One region of the Bradyrhizobium sp. ma5 genome, then DNA from elsewhere that is predicted to be linked to it. Evidence: predicted binding sites of a transcription regulator. Region 1 holds the regulator's gene; each other region holds the start of a gene.
What was found. Region 1 encodes PhoB, which activates phosphate uptake and scavenging genes when phosphate is short. Its sites were predicted from a motif close to TGTCATNNANCTGTCAT; they were not measured.
Positions count from the first base shown of each region.

Region 1 (6,201 bases):
GTTCCGCTGCCGGAAGCGCCGCCGAAAGTCACGGTGCGCAACCTCAACTTCTATTACGGCGAGCACCACGCGCTGAAGAACATCAACCTGACGCTCGGCACCAACCGCGTCACGGCGTTCATCGGCCCGTCGGGCTGCGGCAAGTCGACCCTGCTGCGGATCTTCAACCGGATGTACGACCTTTATCCGGGCCAGCGCGCGGTCGGCCAGCTGATGCTGGACCAGACCAACATTCTCGATCCCAAGCTCGACCTCAATTTGCTGCGCGCGCGGGTCGGTATGGTGTTCCAGAAGCCGACGCCGTTCCCGATGACGATCTACGAGAACATCGCCTTCGGCATCCGCCTCTACGAGAAGATCTCGAAGTCCGAGATGGACGATCGGGTCGAGAAGGCGCTGCGCGGCGGCGCGCTGTGGAACGAGGTCAAGGACAAGCTGAACGCCTCCGGCCTGTCGCTCTCCGGCGGCCAGCAGCAGCGCCTGTGCATCGCGCGCACCGTGGCGGTGCGGCCCGAGGTGATCCTGTTCGACGAGCCGTGCTCGGCGCTCGATCCGATCTCGACCGCCAAGGTCGAGGAGCTGATCCAGGAACTCTCAGAGGACTACACGATCGCGATCGTTACCCACAACATGCAGCAGGCGGCGCGCGTCTCCGACAAGACCGCCTTCATGTATCTCGGCGAGCTGATCGAGTTCGACGACACCAACAAGATATTCACCTCGCCGAGCGATCGACGGACTCAGGATTACATCACCGGCCGGTTCGGCTGAGGAGATACAAGATGGCTTCTGAACATACCGCCAAGGCATTCGACAGCGACCTGCAGGAGTTGACTCGCCTGGTCGCCGAGATGGGCGGCCTCGTCGAGCGGATGATCACCGAGTCGGTCGACGCGCTGATCCGTCGCGACGTCGCGCTCGGCAAGCGCGTGGTCGCCGCCGACATCGAGATCGACAATCTGCAGCGCGTCATCGAAGAGCGCGCGGTGCTGACGATCGCCCGCCGCCAGCCGATGGCGATCGACCTGCGCGAAATCGTCAGCGCGATGCGCGTCGCCACCGACCTCGAGCGGATCGGCGACCTCGCCAAGAACATGGGCAAGCGCGTCGCGGCGCTGGAGAGCGATTTCCAGCCGCTGAAGCTGATCCGCGGCCTGGAGCACATGACCGACCTCGTGCTGTCGCAGGTCAAGTCGGTGCTCGACGCCTATGCCGCGCACGATCTGCCGGCGGCGATGAACGTCTGGAAGGGTGACGAGGAGGTCGATGCGATCTGCACCTCGCTGTTCCGCGAGCTCTTGACCTACATGATGGAGGATCCGCGCAACATCTCGTTCTGTATCCATCTGATGTTCTGCGCCAAGAACATCGAGCGGATCGGCGATCACGCCACCAACATCGCCGAGACGGTGTTCTACATGATCGAGGGCCAGCAGATCACCGACAAGCGCCCGAAGGGCGACATGACCAACTTTGCCACCACGGTGCCGGGTACCTAGGACATGATCCGCAGGCGCGGAGCCGGATTGTCTTCACGACAAGTCGTTTCCGCGGGGGTTGTGCTCAGGAAAGTAAGCGTTTCGGTTTGCGTCTGGGCAACGGATCATCACAGAGAGAGAACTTAAACCGATGAGCGCACGCATTCTGGTAGTCGAAGACGAGGAAGCGCTGACGACATTGTTGCGCTACAACCTCGATGCGGAAGGCTACGATGTCGAAACGGTGGGGCGCGGCGACGATGCCGATACCCGCCTGAAGGAGCGCGTTCCCGACCTCGTGGTGCTGGACTGGATGCTGCCGGGCCTGTCCGGCATCGAGCTGTGCCGCCGCCTGCGGGCGCGGCCCGAGACCAAGCAGCTTCCGATCATCATGCTGACCGCGCGCGGCGAGGAGAGCGAGCGCGTGCGCGGGCTTGCCACCGGCGCCGACGACTACATCGTCAAGCCGTTCTCGGTGCCGGAACTGCTGGCGCGGGTGAAGGGCCTGCTGCGTCGTGCGAGCCCGGAGCGGCTTGCGACCGTGCTGACCTATGGCGACATCGAGCTCGACCGCGAGAAGCGCCGCGTGGCGCGCTCGGGACGTCCGATCGATCTCGGTCCGACCGAGTATCGGCTGCTCGAATTCTTCCTCGAACATCCCGGCCGCGTGTTCAGCCGCGAGCAGCTGCTCGACAGCGTCTGGGGCCGCGACATCTATATCGATGAGCGTACCGTCGACGTGCATATCGGCCGCCTGCGCAAGCTGCTCAATCCGGGCCGCGAGCAGGATCCGATCCGCACCGTGCGCGGCGCCGGCTACGCGCTCGACGATCGCTTCGCGAAGGCCGAGCCGCAGCCGTAGGCTGGCAGGCGATCGCAAACCACAACACGGCGTCGTCCCGGCGAAAGCCGGGACCCATAACCACGATGGGTGTTGTTAGAAAGCCGTCTGGTCGCTTGCCGATTGCGTCGGCCGCGGCGTATGGGTCCCGGCTTTCGCCGGGACGACGCGGTGGATGTATCCGGGCTACGAGCCACAAAAAAATCCCCGCTTTCGCGGGGATTTGTTTTTGCAGTCCAGGCAGTTTCCCGAGTGCTTACTTGATCTGTGGCTTCGCCGACGGCCGGCGGCGATCGCCGGCCGGCTGATAGGCGACGCGCGAGTGGTGCGCGCAATAGGGCAGGCCGCCGAGCGCCTTGCCGCCGCAGAAGAAGAATTCCGGGCTCGAGGGATCGCCGACCGGCCAATGGCATGTGGCCTCGTTGAGCTCGAGCAGCGACAGCCGCTGGCTCATCGGCACCACGTTGTCGAAGGAGATCGGATCCGGCTCCATCTCGACCTCGAAGGCATGCGCAAGGGCGGTGTTGCCGCGCGAGACCGGGCGCGCCACCCGCATCATGTGCTGGGCGGGGCGGGCCTTGCGCTGCCGCGGCGCAGCCGTGGAGGGAGCCTTGGCGCGGCCGGAGAGTCCGAGCCGATGCACTTTGCCGATCACGGCGTTTCGCGTCACATTGCCAAGTTCCGCCGCGATCTGGCTGGCCGAGAGGCCGGATTCCCAGAGCTTCTTCAGCTGCTCGACGCGATCGTCGGACCATGTCAATACAGTCATCACATTCTTCCTTTCGCATGGCGCCGGCCACTCATCGGAGCGGCGCTGCGAGCCAATCTGGACAAATATCCCTGCGGCCAGAATCCCTTAGCCCTCGCCGGGCACGGTGTTGCGCCCGAACGTTTACGCGAGAACGAAGGCTACTTAGAGGGTCCAGTACTGCCGCACGAGATGTCGTACCCGACAGGCCAAACGCTACAATATGGCGTGACTCTGGCGCAAGAGTCCGCGGCCGTGCGTCCACATGTTCCCACAAAGTTAAGCATTGCTATGAGGCTTTTCCACCGCACCGGAATGCTCCGGATTGCGCTGGTTTCGCATTGCAGGAAGGCCGGCAAAGGCCGGCTCCTGGCGATTGACACTGACCGGCCGCCGCATAGAATGACCCACACGTGCCGCCCGCAAAGGCGGCCGTTTTGTTTTCCGAAGCTGGCGGTTGCTGCGTTGGCGTCAAGGCGCGCAGCAATTGACGGCTTTAAAACGGCAGTGAACGCCATGACCAACGCCTCGTCGCATCTGCTCCCCGTCTTCGCCCGGGTCGATCTCGGCTTCGAGCGCGGCGAGGGCGCCTGGCTGATCGCAACCAACGGCGACCGCTATCTCGATTTCACCTCGGGTGTCGCGGTGAACGCGCTCGGACATGCGCATCCGCATCTGGTCAAGGCGCTGCAGGAGCAGGCGACCAAGCTCTGGCACATGTCGAACCTGTTCAAGAGCCCGGACGGCGAGGTGCTGGCCGCGCGGCTGTGCGAGCAGAGCTTTGCCGACTTGGTGTTCTTCTGCAATTCCGGCGCGGAAGCGATGGAGGGCGTGATCAAGCTGGTCCGCCACTATCACTTCTCCAAGGGCCATCCCGAGCGCTACCGCATCATCACCTTCGAAGGCGCCTTCCACGGCCGCACGCTGGGCACGCTGGCTGCGACCGGCTCGGCGAAATATCTCGAAGGCTTCGGCCCGCCGATGGACGGCTTCGACCAGGTGCCGCACGGCGACATCGAGGCGGTGAAGAAGGCGATCGGTCCCCACACCGCCGGCATCCTGATCGAGCCGGTGCAGGGCGAGGGCGGCGTGCGCTCGGCGCCGCAGGCGTTCTTCAAGGCGCTGCGCGCGCTGTGCGACGAGCACGGCCTGCTGCTCGCCTTCGACGAGGTGCAGACCGGCATGGGCCGCACCGGCGAGCTGTTCGCCTACAAGCGCACCGGTGTCACGCCGGACGTGATGTCGCTGGCCAAGGCGCTCGGCGGCGGTTTCCCGATCGGCGCGGTGCTGGCGACCGCGCAGGCTGCGGCCGGCATGGCGCCGGGCTCGCACGGCTCGACCTTCGGCGGCAATCCGCTCGCGGTCGCCGCCGCCAATGCCGTGCTTGACGTCATGCTCAAGCCCGGCTTCTTCGAGCACGTGCAGAAGATGTCGCTGCTGCTCAAACAGAAGCTCGCGTCCGCGGTCGACCGCTATCCCGGCGTGCTGTCGGAGGTGCGCGGCGAGGGCCTGTTGATCGGCGTCAAGGCGGTGGTGCCGTCGGGCGATCTGATCGCCGCGCTGCGCAATGAGAAGCTGCTCACCGTCGGCGCCGGCGACAATGTCGTGCGCTTCCTCGCGCCCCTGATCGTCACCGAGGCCGAGATCGACCAGTCGATCGCCTCGCTCGAGCGCGCCTGCGCGACACTATCGGCAGCACAGCCGAAGAAGGCGGCCGGATAATGAGCAAGCCGGTCCGTCACTTCCTCGATATCAACGAGCTGCCGCTCGGCGAGCTGCGCAACATGCTCACTGCCGGAGCCGCCATGAAGGCGAAGCTGAAGGCGCATGAGAAGGGCAGGAAGCCGCTCGAAGGCAAGACGCTGGCGATGATCTTCGAGCGTCCGTCGACCCGCACAAGGGTGTCGTTCGACGTCGGCATGCGCCAGCTCGGCGGTGAATCCATCATGCTGACCGGCGCCGAGATGCAGCTCGGCCGCGGCGAGACCATCGCCGACACCGCGCGCGTGCTGTCGCGCTATGTCGATGCGATCATGATCCGTATCCTCAACCATGACGCGCTGCTCGAGCTCGCCGCTCACGCCACCGTGCCCGTCATCAACGGCCTGACCCGGCGTTCGCATCCCTGCCAGGTGATGGCCGACCTCATGACCTATGAGGAAAATCGCGGCTCGATCGAGGGCAAGACGGTGGCCTGGACCGGCGACGACAACAACGTGCTGGCCTCCTGGGTGCACGCCGCCGAGCGCTTCAAGTTCAACCTCAACATCGCGACGCCGCCCGAGCTTTCGCCGAAGAAGCCGATGCGGGACTGGATCAAGGCCACCGGCGCGCCGATCATGCTCGGCACCGATCCGGAAGCCGCCGTGCGCGGCGCCGACTGCGTCGTCACCGACACCTGGGTGTCGATGGGCGACAAGGAGGGCGAGCACCGCCACAACGTGCTGAAGCCCTATCAGGTCAATGCCAAGCTGATGTCGCTGGCCAAGCCGGACGCGTTGTTCATGCACTGCCTGCCCGCGCATCGCGGCGAGGAGGTCACCGACGAGGTGATCGACGGGCCGCAATCCGTGGTGTTCGACGAGGCGGAAAACCGCCTGCATGCGCAGAAGGGCATTCTGGCCTGGTGTTTTAACGAAGTCGCATAAGCGTAGGTCGCTAAGGCGTTGTCGTCCCGGCGAAGGCCGGGACCCAGACGCCGCGGCCCGTGAAAGAGGCACAAGGGGAGACGCCTTGTGTCGCGACAAAATCCGGTGGTTATGGGTCCCGGCCTTCGCCGGGACGACGATCTCTCGTTGAGTGAACCCCTTTATTTCATGGTCCGAGACCCCAGATAGAGCGCCATGGTTTCACAATCCCCTGACATCAAAATCGAGCCCGAGACGCCCATTCGCGCGCCCTCGGCGGTTCCTGTCGACGATGCCGTGCTGGCCTTCGAGGTCGGTGCGCTGGACCTGCGCGGCCGGCTAACCCGGCTCGGCCCCGCGCTCGACGAGATCCTGCACAAGCACGATTATCCGCCCGCGGTCGGCAAGCTGCTGGGTGAGGCCATCGTGCTGACCACGCTGCTCGGCTCGTCGGTCAAGTTCGAGGGCCGCTTCATTCTGCAGACCCGGACCGAGGGTCCGGTCTCG
Region 1 is NZ_CP170156.1:788,421-794,621, forward strand. Features, by position in the region: gene pstB (phosphate ABC transporter ATP-binding protein PstB) at 1-771, shown strand, start outside; gene phoU (phosphate signaling complex protein PhoU) at 783-1,499, shown strand; gene phoB (phosphate regulon transcriptional regulator PhoB) at 1,630-2,340, shown strand; gene ACE103_RS03625 (GcrA family cell cycle regulator) at 2,576-3,088, opposite strand; gene ACE103_RS03630 (aspartate aminotransferase family protein) at 3,584-4,789, shown strand; gene argF (ornithine carbamoyltransferase) at 4,789-5,715, shown strand; gene ACE103_RS03640 (Hsp33 family molecular chaperone) at 5,911-6,201, shown strand, end outside.

Region 2 (6,201 bases), 3.3 Mb from region 1:
TCGCGTGGACGGAACACCTGCACGACGCCCTCCTCCGACATCTGCTGCAAGGCTTCCTTCAGCTTCTTCGCCTTCATCGCATCGGTCAGGCGGACGCGGCGGACGATTTCCGGCGCGAAGCTCGGCACACCGACGAAGGTCAGATCCTCGCCCTCGGTCAGGGTGTCGCCGATCCGCAACGTGCCGTGGTTGGGAATGCCGACGACGTCGCCGGCAAACGCCTCGTCCGCCACCGAGCGGTCCTGCGCGAAGAAGAATTGCGGGCTCGACAGGCTCATGTTCTTGCCGGTGCGCACCAGCTTGGCCTTCATGCCGCGGGTGAGTTTTCCGGAGCACAGCCGGGCGAACGCGATGCGGTCGCGATGGTTCGGATCCATGTTGGCCTGGATCTTGAACACGAAGGCGCTCATGCGCGGCTCCGCCGCCTCGACCTTGCGCAGATCGGAATCCTGCGCGCGCGGCGCCGGCGCGAACTTGCCGAGGCCCTCAAGTAAGTCACCGACGCCGAAATTGCGCAGCGCGCTGCCGAAATAGACCGGCGTCAGATGGCCCTCGCGGAATGCCGCGAGCTCGAACGGCTTGCAGGCTTCCGACGCGAGCGCGAGCTCATCCCTGACCTCGGCGACGTCGAGATTGGGATTGCGCTTGCCGAGGTCGGCGATGTCGATCTGCTCGGTGGCGCCGGTCTTGGCGCCGCCGCCCTCGAGCAGCCGAACGCCGCCATTGACGACGTCATAGGTGCCGAGGAAGTCGCGGCCGCGGCCGACCGGCCAGGTCATCGGTGTGGTGTCGAGCGCCAGCGTCTTCTCGATCTCGTCGAGCAGATCGAACGTGTCGCGGCTCTCGCGGTCCATCTTGTTGATGAAGGTGATGATCGGGATGTCGCGCAACCGGCACACCTCGAACAGCTTGCGCGTACGCGCCTCGATGCCCTTGGCGGCGTCGATCACCATGACCGCGGAATCGACCGCGGTCAGCGTGCGATAGGTATCTTCCGAGAAGTCCTCGTGGCCCGGCGTGTCCAAGAGGTTGAACACCAGGTCGTTGAACTCGAAGGTCATCACCGAGGTGACGACCGAGATGCCGCGCTCGCGCTCGATCTTCATCCAGTCGGAGCGCGTGTTGCGCCGCTCGCCCTTGGCCTTGACCTGGCCCGCAAGGTTGATGGCGCCGCCGAACAGCAGCAGCTTTTCCGTCAGCGTGGTCTTGCCGGCGTCCGGGTGCGAGATGATCGCAAAGGTGCGCCGCCGCGCCACTTCCTCGGAAAGCGGCGAGCGGGACGGAGATTCGGCTGAAACTGAGATGTCGGACATGGCGGGGCAGCGTTTGGCAGGGAAAACGGGCGCAATCAAGGGCGTTTTGTCGCAATGCGGAAGAGCCGCACCACCCACATATAGGCACGGGAAGGACGACCTTTTCCTCACCATACCATCCCGCGGGGACGACCCTGCCTTATCCGGAGGGTTCGTTATGGCTTGGACCATTCTGTTCACCGCAGGCCTGCTCGAGATCGGCTGGGCGATCGGGCTGAAATATACCGAGGGCTTTTCCCGGCTGGTGCCGTCGGTGCTGACGCTCGCGGCGATGGCCGGCAGCGTGATCCTGCTCGGCATCGCGCTGAAGACGCTGCCGATTGGAACCGCCTACGCGGTCTGGACCGGGATCGGCGCGGTCGGCACCGCGGCGCTCGGCATCATCCTGCTCGGCGAACCCGCAACCGCAATGCGGCTGGCCAGCATCGGGTTGATCGTGTCGGGCATCGTCGGACTGGTCGGTTAATTATCTGAGAATCTGTACCGCCCAATAGGTCGCGGCTGCGACCGCGGCCGACGCCGGGATCGTGATCACCCAGGCATAGACGATCGAGCTCGCCACGTTCCAGCGCACGGCGGACAGCCGCCGTGCCGCGCCGACGCCGACGATGGCGCCGGTGATGGTGTGGGTGGTCGATACCGGCACCCCGAGATAGGTCGCGATGAACAGCGTGGCGGCGCCGCCGGTCTCGGCGCAAAAGCCCTGCATTGGCGTCAGCTTGGTGATCCGCAGCCCCATGGTGCGCACGATCCGCCAGCCCCCCATCAGCGTGCCCAGCGCCATCGCGCTCTGGCAGGCCAGCACGACCCAGAACGGAATCTCGAAGGTGTCGCCGAGGTGGCCCTGCGAGTAGAGCAGCACGGCGATGATGCCCATGGTCTTCTGCGCGTCGTTGCCGCCATGGCCGAGCGAATAGAGCGACGCCGAGGCGAATTGCAGGATCCTGAAGGCGCGATCGACCGCGAACGGCGTCGAGCGCACCGAGAGCCAGGACACGATCGCGACCAGCACCAGCGCCAGCAGGAATCCGACCAGCGGCGACAGCACGATGGCGAGCAAGGTCTTGGTGAGCCCGCTCCACACCGCCGCCGAGATGCCCGCCTTCGCCATGCCGGCGCCGACCAGGCCGCCGATCAGCGCGTGCGAGCTCGACGAGGGAATGCCGAGCGCCCAGGTGATCACGTTCCAGACGATCGCGCCGACCAACGCGGCGAAGATCACGGTCGCGTCCACCACCGACGGGTCGATGATCCCGGTGCCGATGGTGTTGGCGACGTGCAGGCCGAACACCGCGAAGGCGACGAAGTTGAAGAACGCCGCCCAGAACACCGCATATTGCGGCCGCAGCACGCGGGTCGAGACGATGGTCGCGATCGAATTCGCGGCATCGTGCAGGCCGTTCAGGAAGTCGAACAGCAGCGCGACCGCGATCAGGATGGTCAGAACCGGAAGACCCAGCGTGGTGTCCACGTGATGTCCCCGACTTACACTTGCTCGATAACGATGGAGTTGATCTCGTTGGCGACGTCGTCGAAGCGGTCGGCCACCTTCTCGAGGTGATCGTAGATCTCCGCGCCGACGATGAAGTCCATCGCGTTGGCGTTGCGGTGCTTCAGGAACAATTCCTTGAGCCCGATATCCTGGAGATCGTCGACTCGGCCCTCGAGCTTGGTCAGCTCCTCGGTGATCTGGGTCAGCATCGAGACGTTCTGGCCGATCGCCTGCAACAGCGGCAGCGCGCGGATGACCAGATTGGCGCATTCGACGATCAGGCCGCCCATCTCGCGCATCGGCGGCTCGAACTCGCGCACCTCGAACAGCATGACGGCCTTGGCGGTCGCCTGCATCTGATCGACCGCATCGTCCATCGCGGTGATCAGGTTCTTGATGTCGCCGCGGTCGAACGGGGTGATGAAGGTGCGGCGAACCGCGGTCAGGACCTCGCGGGTAACGCTATCGGCGTCGTTCTCGAACTGGTTGACGCGCTGGCAGAAGACCGGGGTCTCCTCGCCGCCCTTCAGCATGTCCTGTAGCGCCAGCGCGCATTTTACCGAGGTCTGGGCGTGTCGGGCGAACAGCTCGAAGAACCGCTCTTCCTTGGGCAGAAAGGCGCGAAACCAGCGCAGCATGTCTCTATTCCATCATTCAGGGACAGCCCTTTTAGCGACTGTCACAGAACTGTCATAGAGCATCTGCCTGGGAAAATACCCCGACCTACCGCCCCAATGGGCGGTCGTCCACCGCTAAAGTCGGCCGAAAATCGCGTGCCCTGCCCTACAGCGACCGCCGCAGCAGGTGGGCCAGCTCGCCGACCAAGCCGCGCCGGAACAGCAGCACGCAGGCCACGAAGATCACGCCCTGGATCACCGTCACCCACTGGCCGAAACCGGCGAGATATTGCTGCATGGCGATGATCACGAACGCGCCGACCACCGGGCCGAAGATGGTGCCGAGGCCGCCGACCAGCGTCATCAGCACGATCTCACCGGACATCGACCAGTGCACGTCGGTGAGCGAGGCATTCTGCGCCACGAACACCTTCAGCGAGCCGGCAAAGCCCGCCAGCGTGCCCGACAGGATGTAGGCCAGCATCTTGTACTGGTCGGTCTTGTAGCCGAGCGAGATCGCGCGCGGCTCGTTCTCCCGGATCGCCTTCAGCACCTCGCCGAACGGCGAGTTGATGGTGCGGTAGATCAGCAGGAAGCCGCCGAGGAATCCGGCCAGCACGACGTAGTAGAGCACCGTCGGCTTCGACAGGTCGAAGATCCCGAACAGGTGCCCCTGCGGAATGCCCTGAATGCCGTCTTCACCGTGGGTGAACGGCGCCTGCAGATAGAGGAAGTAAAGCAGCTGCGACAGCGCCAGCGTGATCATCGAGAAATAGATGCCCTGCCGCTTGATCGAGATGAAGCCGGTGACGAGGCCGAGCAAGGCCGCAGCGGCAGTGCCGACCACGATGCCGAGCTCCGGCGGCAGCCCCCACACCTTCAGCGCATGCGCCGAGACGTAGCCGGCGGTGCCGAGGAACATGGCGTGGCCGAACGAGAGCAGGCCGCCATAGCCGATCAGCAAGTTGAAGGCGCAGGCCAGCAGCGCAAAGCACAGCGCCTGCATCACGAAGAAGGGATAGATCCCCGTGAACGGCACCACGGCCAGCAGCACCGCCATCACGGCGAATACGATCATCTCGTCGCGCATCGCGCGCGGCGTCACCGGAAGTGTATCGTCGGTCAATGCTGACATATCAGGCCGCCCGTCCCGTCAGTCCCGTTGGCTTTACCAGCAACACCACCACCATCAGGACAAACACCACGGTGTTGGAGGCCTCGGGATAAAAATACTTGGTCAGTCCCTCGATCACCCCGAGCGCGAAGCCGGTGATGATCGAGCCCATGATCGAGCCCATGCCGCCGATCACGACCACCGCGAACACCACGATGATGAGATCGGCGCCCATCAGCGGGCGGACCTGGTTGATCGGCGCCGACAGCACGCCGGCGAGCGCGGCAAGACCGACGCCGAGCCCGTAGGTCAGCGTGATCATGCGCGGCACGTTGATGCCGAAGGCCCGCACCAGCGTCGGGTTCTCGGTAGCCGCGCGCAAGTAAGCGCCGAGCTGCGTCTTCTCGATCAGGAACCAGGTGGCAAGGCACACCACCAGCGAGAAGATCACGACCCAGCCGCGATAGATCGGCAGGAACATGAAGCCGAGATTGACGCCGCCCTTGAGCTGATCCGGGATCGAGTAAGGCAGGCCCGAGGAGCCGAAATAGTTCTGGAACACGCCCTGCACGATCAGCGCGATGCCGAAGGTCAGCAGCAGTCCATAGAGATGGTCGAGGCCGGCGAGCCATTGCAGCATGGTCCGCTCGAGGATCATGCCGAAGATGCCGACGATGACGGGTGCGATGAGCAGCGCCCACCAGTAGTTGATGCCGCCCAGGTTGAGCAGGAAATACGCCACGAAGGCGCCCATCATGTAGAGCGCGCCGTGCGCGAAATTGATGATGTTGAGCATGCCGAAGATGACGGCGAGCCCCAGACTGAGCAGCGCGTAGAACGAGCCGTTGATCAGTCCCACCAGAAGCTGTGCGTAGAGAGCCTGCATCGAATGAGCTTTCGCTGGATAGATGAAGCCCGCCGGCCACGCCCATGGCCGGCGGACATGATCGTTACTTCTTCAGGAGCGCACAGGTGCTCTTGTCGAGCGGCGTGAAGGCCTGGTTGCCCGGCACGGTGCCGACCAGCTTGTAGAAGTCCCACGGACCCTTGGACTCCGAGGGCTTCTTCACTTCGAACAGATAGGCGTCGTGGGTGACGCGGCCATTGGCCTCGACCTCGCCCTTGCCGAACAGCGGATCGTCGGTCGGGATGGTCTTCATCTTCGCGACCACCTTGGCGCCGTCATGAGGATTGCCGCCGAGCGCTTCGAGCGCCTTGAAGTAATGCAGCAGGCCCGCATAAACGCCGGCCTGCACCATGGTCGGGGGAGCGCCGCTCTTCATCTTCTCGGAGAAGCGCTTCGAGAACGCACGGGTCTTGTCGTTCAAGTCCCAGTAGAACGTCTCGGTGAAGTTGAGGCCCTGCGCGGTCTCGAGCCCGATCGCCTTGACGTCGGTGAGGAACAGCAGCAGCGCCGCGAGCTTCTGGCCGCCCTTGACGATGCCGAACTCGGCAGCCTGCTTGATCGAGTTGGTGGTGTCGCCGCCGGCATTGGCAAGACCGATGATCTTGGCCTTGGAGGCCTGCGCCTGCAGCAGGAACGAGGAGAAGTCCGCGGTGTTGAGCGGATGCTTGACGCCGCCGACCACCTTGCCGCCATTGGCGGTGATGACGGCCGTGGTGTCGCGCTCCAGCGCTGCACCGAACGCGTAGTCCGCGGTCAGG
Region 2 is NZ_CP170156.1:4,064,220-4,070,420, reverse strand. Features, by position in the region: gene ACE103_RS18565 (peptide chain release factor 3) at 1-1,313, opposite strand, end outside; gene sugE (quaternary ammonium compound efflux SMR transporter SugE) at 1,471-1,779, shown strand; gene ACE103_RS18555 (anion permease) at 1,780-2,784, opposite strand; gene ACE103_RS18550 (DUF47 domain-containing protein) at 2,799-3,443, opposite strand; gene ACE103_RS18545 (branched-chain amino acid ABC transporter permease) at 3,589-4,557, opposite strand; gene ACE103_RS18540 (branched-chain amino acid ABC transporter permease) at 4,559-5,422, opposite strand; gene ACE103_RS18535 (ABC transporter substrate-binding protein) at 5,487-6,201, opposite strand, start outside.
Region 2: the regulator PhoB is predicted to act here: its motif matches at 3,483-3,499, upstream of ACE103_RS18550 (DUF47 domain-containing protein).

Region 3 (6,201 bases), 930 kb from region 1:
ATCAAGGTGATGAAGATGATCCAGAAGATCGCCATCCGGAATGGAAACCGGAAATAGACGATCGCGTAGGCGGAGATGATCGAGATCGCGATTTTGCCGACCGCGATCAGCAGCGCCATGATCAGCGAGTTCAGCATCATGTTGAGGACCGGCTCGCGGGTCGAGCCGCTCGTGCCGACAAACAGTGTCTGGTAGTAGGTCTCGAAGAAATGGCCGCCGGGCAACAGCGACATCTGGCCGTTGGCGATGACGGCGTTGTCCTGCGTCGAGGCGACGATCGCCAGATAGACCGGGAAGGCGACGATCGCGATCCCGATCCACAGGATGGCGTGAGCCAGATAGCGCTGGAAGCCCTCCTCCTCGACCATCAGTAGGTTACCTTGCGTTCGACGAAGCGGAACTGGATGCCGGTCAGCACGATGACGATGACCATCAGGATGACCGACTGCGCCGCCGAGGAGCCGAGATTGCCGCCGAGCAGGCCATCGGTATAGACCTTGTAGACCAGCGTTTCGGTTGCCTTGCCGGGGCCGCCGCGGGTCATCGTGTCGATGATGCCGAAGGTGTCGAAGAAGGCGTAGACGATGTTGATGACCAAGAGGAAGAAGATGGTCGGCGACAGCAGTGGGAAGATCACGGTCCAGAACCGCCGCATCGGGCGGGCGCCGTCGATCGCGGCGGCTTCGATCACGCTCTTCGGGATGCTCTGCAGCCCGGCGAGGAAGAACAGGAAATTGTAGGAGATCTGCTTCCAGGCCGCGGCGAGGATGATCAGGGCCGCCGCCTGGTCGCCGTCGAGCAGCGGATTCCAGTCGACGCCCATGGCGCGCAGATAGCGCGACAGCACACCGAGCGAGGGGTGCAGCATGAACACCCAGAGCACGCCGACCACCGGCGGGGCGACGGCATACGGCCAGATCAGCAGCGTACGGTAGAGCATCGAGCCGCGCAGCGGCTTGTCGGCCATGACAGCGAGCAGCAGCGCGAACGACAGCGAGGAGACCGCGATCGCAAGCGAGAACGCGAAGGTTCGGACGATGGCCGCGAAATAGGCCGGGTCCTTGAACAATTCGAGATAGTTCTCGAACCACACGAAGGTGGTCGAAAGGCCGAAGGCGTCCTGCAGCAGGAAGGATTGGATCACCGCCTGCGCGGCCGGCCAGTAGAAAAAGATCAGGACGATCGCGAGTTGCGGGGCAACCAGCGCGTAAGGCAACAGCTTTGATTGGAAAATCGATTGCTTTTGCATGATCTCGGCAAAATGGCAGGCCGCTTGTCGCGGCCTGCCGGTTGAGGTCTCAAGACATCATGTCAGTGGACGGCGGTCTTTTCAAACTGCCGCAGCATCTGGTTGCCGCGCTCGACGGCCGAGTCCAGCGCCTGCTTGGCGGTCTTCTTGCCGGCCAGTGCCTGCTCGATCTCTTCCGACCACATGTCGCGCAGCTGCACCATGTTGCCGAGGCGCAGACCGCGGGAATTCTCGGTCGGCTCCTTGTTGGTGAGCTCGAGCAGCGGCGTTTCCAGATAGGGCTGGTCCTTGTAGAAGCCCTCTTCCTTGGCCTTGGCGTAGGCGGCCTTGGTGATCGGCAGATAGCCCGAGGCCTTGTGGATCCAGATCTGGCGATCGGTGTCCGAGAGGAAGGTCAGGAACTTGGCCACGCCCTTGTATTCCTCGGCCGACTTGCCGCCCATCACCCACAGCGAGGCGCCGCCGATGATCGAGTTCTGCGGCGCGCCCTTGACGTCGGGATAATACGGCATCGGCGCAGCGGTGAAGTTGAACTTGGCCTGCGCCTTGACGTTGCCGAAGAAGGCCGACGAGGTCAGGTAGATCGGACACTCACCCGCGGTGAAGCGGCCTTCACCGGTGTTGGTGCGGCCGGCGTAGTCGTAGGTCTTGTCCTTCTGCAGCTCGACCAGGTTCTCGAGATGCTTGACCTGCAGCGGACCGTTGAATTCGAGCACGGTGTCGAATCCGTCGAGGCCATTGGCCTTGCTGGCGAGCGGCACGTTGTGCCAGGCCGAGAGCTGCTCGAGATTGACCCAGGTGACCCACGAGCCGGAGAAGCCGCAGGTGGTGTAGCCGGCCGCCTTCAGCTTCTTGGCGTCCTCGAACACTTGCGGCCAGGTCTTCGGGATCTCGGCGATGTTGGCCTTCTTCAGCGCGTCGAGATTGACCCACATCACGGTCGACGACGAGTTGAAGGGGAACGACAGCATCTCGCCCTTCGAGGTCGAGTAGTAGCCGGTGATCGCGGGCAGATAGACGCTCGGATCGAACTTCTCGCCGGCATCGGCCATCAGCTTGTAGACCGGTTTGACGGCGCCGGTGGCGGCCATCATAGTCGCGGTGCCGACCTCGAACACCTGCATGATGTGCGGCGCGTTGCCGGCGCGGAATGCTGCGATACCGGCATTCATGGTGTCGGCGTAGCCGCCCTTGTAGGTCGGGATCACCTTGTAGTCGGACTGCGAGGCGTTGAAGTCGTTGGCCAGCTTGACGATGACGTCGTTGTTGGCGCCGGTCATCGCGTGCCACCACTGAATCTCCGTCACCGCAAACGCAGGCGACGCGAATACAAGCGTGGCAGCGGCTGCCGCAGCAGCGCCGAGTCGTCGAAGAATCATCAAAAGCCCCTCCCGGTTGGAACGTCATCTTTCGTTGCGCGCGTTAACAGCGCCGGATGACGTTCAAATGACCGTATAAACGAAAGCCATGGTAGGGGGGAAGCCGAAGCAAAGGGAAGCGGTAAAAAAGGCTGACATCGCAGCCCACGTGCGTGCGGTGCAACGCCGGACGCGACGTTGCACCGCACGGGCTGATGTGCTGGCGTGACGCGAACCGGTGCCCATCCCGCATCAGGTGCGGGACGGGCTTTGCTCGAATACGCTGTCAGCGCTTGCGCTGGGGACCGCAGACCACGCCTTTGTCGACGAGGCCGTTGATCTCGTCCTTGGAGTAGCCGAACTCGCCGAGCACTTCCGCAGCGTGCTGGCTGAACTTCGGCGGCGTGCGGCGCAGGCTCGGCTTGGTGCGTTCGAGCCGGATCGGCGAGGCGACGCCCTTGTACCAATCCTTCTCGATGACGTCGCCGCGATGGATCGTGTGCGGGTTGGTCAGCGCCTGGTCGATCTTCTGCACGGGGCCGGCCGGCAGGCCGGCGGCGAGCAGCCGGTTGCACAGCGGCTCGGCCTCGTGCTGGCTGAAGACAGCGGCAAGCTCGGCGCGCAGCGCATCGCGGTTGGCGATACGGTCCTTGTTGCGGGCAAAGCGCGGATCTGTGCCGAGCTCGGGCTTGCCGATTTCCTTGGCGAGCTTGCGGAAGGTGCCGTCATTGCCGACGCCGATGAAGATGTTGTCGGTCTTGGTCGGGAAGATCGCATAGGGCACGAGGTTGGGATGCTCGTTGCCGGTGAGCGATGGCGGCTTGCCATGCATGAAATAATTCGCGGTGTGCGGATGCATGATCGCAAGCCCGGTTTCATACAGCGTGGTTTCGATGAACTGGCCGAGCCCGGAGCGCTGCCGCTCCGACAGTGCCATCAGGATGCCGATCGCCGCATAGAGCCCGGTCGTGATGTCGACCAGCGGCACGCCGATGCGCATCGGGCCGCTCTCCGGCGAGCCGGTCGCCGCGATCATGCCGGTCATCGCCTGGATGATCGCGTCGTAGCCGGGATTGCCGCCGCGCGGGCCGTCGGCGCCGAAGCCGGAGATCCGGCAATGCACGAGGCGCGGAAATTTCGCGCGTAGCACGTCGTTGCCGATGCCCCATTTGTCGAGCGTGCCGGGCTTGAAATTCTCGATCAGCACGTCGGCGGTCTCGAGCATCTTCATCAGCACCGTGCGACCGCCCTCGGAGGCGAGGTCGAGGCCGATCGAGCGCTTGTTGCGGTTGATGCCGACGAAATAGGCCGCGTCTTCCTCATGGAAGGGAGGGCCCCAATCGCGCACCTCGTCGCCGGCGGGCGGCTCGACCTTGATCACGTCGGCGCCGTGGTCGGCAAGGATCTGGGTGCAATACGGGCCGCCGAGCACGCGGGTCAGATCGATCACGCGCAGTCCGGTCATCGCGCCCGTAGCCGCTGGGGTATTCATGGAAACAACCTTCGCTCAGTTGGGATCGGATAACGAGGGTCCCAGAGCTAACGGTCTTCAGGCGAGGCAGCAATGCTTCCGTCGGCGCAGGCCCATGCAGCAGGCGGCGCGTGCGTTCGCCAAGCGAACTGAAAAGAGCGAACTGGCATCTGCAATGCAATGCTCTCTTGAAATGCAATAGTCCGCCACGCGGGACGTGGCGGACTATTGGCGTCGGTGAATTAGACGACGCTCAGCTTGACGTCGACATTGCCGCGGGTCGCGTTGGAATACGGGCACACATGGTGGGCCTTCTCGACCAGCGCTTCGGCGTCGGCGCGGGACAGGCCGGGCAGCGAGACGGCGAGGTCAACGGCAAGGCCGAAGCCGCCTTCCGAGCGCGGGCCGATGCCGACCGTCGAGGTCACCGAGGCGTCGGCGGGAACCTTGGGGCCGCCCTGTGAGGCCACGAACTTCATGGCGCCGATGAAGCAGGCGGCATAGCCGGCTGCGAACAGCTGCTCCGGATTGTTGCCGGCGCCACCGCCGCCACCGAGCTCCTTCGGGGTCGTGAGCTTGACGTCGAGTGCGCCGTCGAGCGTTGCCGCATGGCCATCGCGGCCGCCGGTTGCCTTGGCGCTGGTCTTGTAGAGCACGTTCACAGACATCGTGGTCTCCCTTGGGTTTTGCACTTGGGTAGTTTCGACTTGGGTTTGAATTCGATGTCAGATGTATTGCACGCGGTTAAATTGTGTGCAATATAATTTATGCGGCCTCACATTTAATTGTTCGCAATTGAATCCATGGTCCCGAGAGGCCAGAATGACCCGGAAACGAGATGGATTCGATGGGAATCATGGTCAGGAAACAGACGGCGGCGGATCAGGCGCTGCGGCTCGATAACCAGATCTGCTTTGCGGTCTATTCGACCGCGCACGCCTTCAACCGCGTCTACAAGCCGCTGCTCGACCGGCTCGGGCTGACCTACCCGCAGTATCTCGTGATGCTGGCGCTGTGGGAGCGCGACGACGTGCCGGTGAAGGACCTCGGCGAGCGGCTGTTCCTGGATTCCGGTACGCTGACGCCGCTCTTGAAGCGGCTGGAGGCGGCGGAGCTGATCAAGCGGACCCGCAGCACCGAAGACGAGCGCGTTGTGCTGATCGCGCTGACGCCGCAGGGCCACGCGCTGCGCGAAAAGGCCAAGGCCGTTCCGCAGTCGATCCTCGCGGCCTCGGACTGCACGGTTGGCGAGTTGATGACGATGAAGAACGAGATCGTCGCGTTGCGCGACCGGCTCAATGCGGTGCTGGGGGAGTAGGCGGCGTGCAACGAGCCGCGCCCGTCAGGGCAGCACCGGCACGCGACAAGTCGCGCACTGGAAATCGCTGCCGCGCTCGTCGTGACGAATCTCAAAGCCCTCCGGGACCCGATCGATCCGATTTCTAAAGGGAGCGATTTCCGAAAGCCGGGCATGGCCCGTGCGTTGGCACCTCGGGCACCGCAAGAATTCCGTCCAGCTGGAATCGCGCATGGCTTGGCGTCCGTTGGCGACGGACAAGATAGCAACCAATGGACGCTCGAGCTTTGTTCTGGATCAAAGATGCGGGGCGGAGGCTGCTAAAGGCGCTTCTTGGCGAAGGCGCGGCCGGATGCGGACTTCAGATATTTTTCAAAAGCGACGGCCTGTTTATCGTCGCTGAAGGCGACGTACGTCTTCAGCCGCCAAGGTCCATATTTGGATGTATGGGGCACTTCGCCGGCATTGTGCTTAGCCAGTCGAGCAGATCGTCTGTGAGGCCGACACAAAAGTGCAGGCAATCGAGGCTTTCGAGAATGTAGACGTATTTCATCTGGCCCCCACGCGATTGACAGGGCGGATGCTAACGCATTTCAATTTCGGTAAGAGCCCGGCTTCGCCCTTCGGGCTACGCCGCGGCAGCCTTCGCTACGAAAGGGCTTGCCGAGCCGAAGCTCGCGAAGCGAGCGAAGGCTGGTGGAGCCAGGCGGGATCGAACCGCCGACCTCTTGCATGCCATGCAAGCGCTCTCCCAGCTGAGCTATGGCCCCTTATCCAGTTGGGATGATCCTGGGGGATCAATCCCGGCCCGCGCGGCCTAGATCAC
Region 3 is NZ_CP170156.1:8,960,589-8,966,789, reverse strand. Features, by position in the region: gene ugpE (sn-glycerol-3-phosphate ABC transporter permease UgpE) at 1-368, opposite strand, end outside; gene ugpA (sn-glycerol-3-phosphate ABC transporter permease UgpA) at 368-1,249, opposite strand; gene ugpB (sn-glycerol-3-phosphate ABC transporter substrate-binding protein UgpB) at 1,312-2,628, opposite strand; gene ACE103_RS42335 (CaiB/BaiF CoA transferase family protein) at 2,894-4,099, opposite strand; gene ACE103_RS42330 (organic hydroperoxide resistance protein) at 4,321-4,746, opposite strand; gene ACE103_RS42325 (MarR family winged helix-turn-helix transcriptional regulator) at 4,935-5,396, shown strand; partial or broken gene ACE103_RS42320 (GIY-YIG nuclease family protein) at 5,696-5,928, opposite strand; tRNA gene ACE103_RS42315 (tRNA-Ala) at 6,070-6,145, opposite strand.
Region 3: the regulator PhoB is predicted to act here: its motif matches at 2,685-2,701, upstream of ugpB (sn-glycerol-3-phosphate ABC transporter substrate-binding protein UgpB).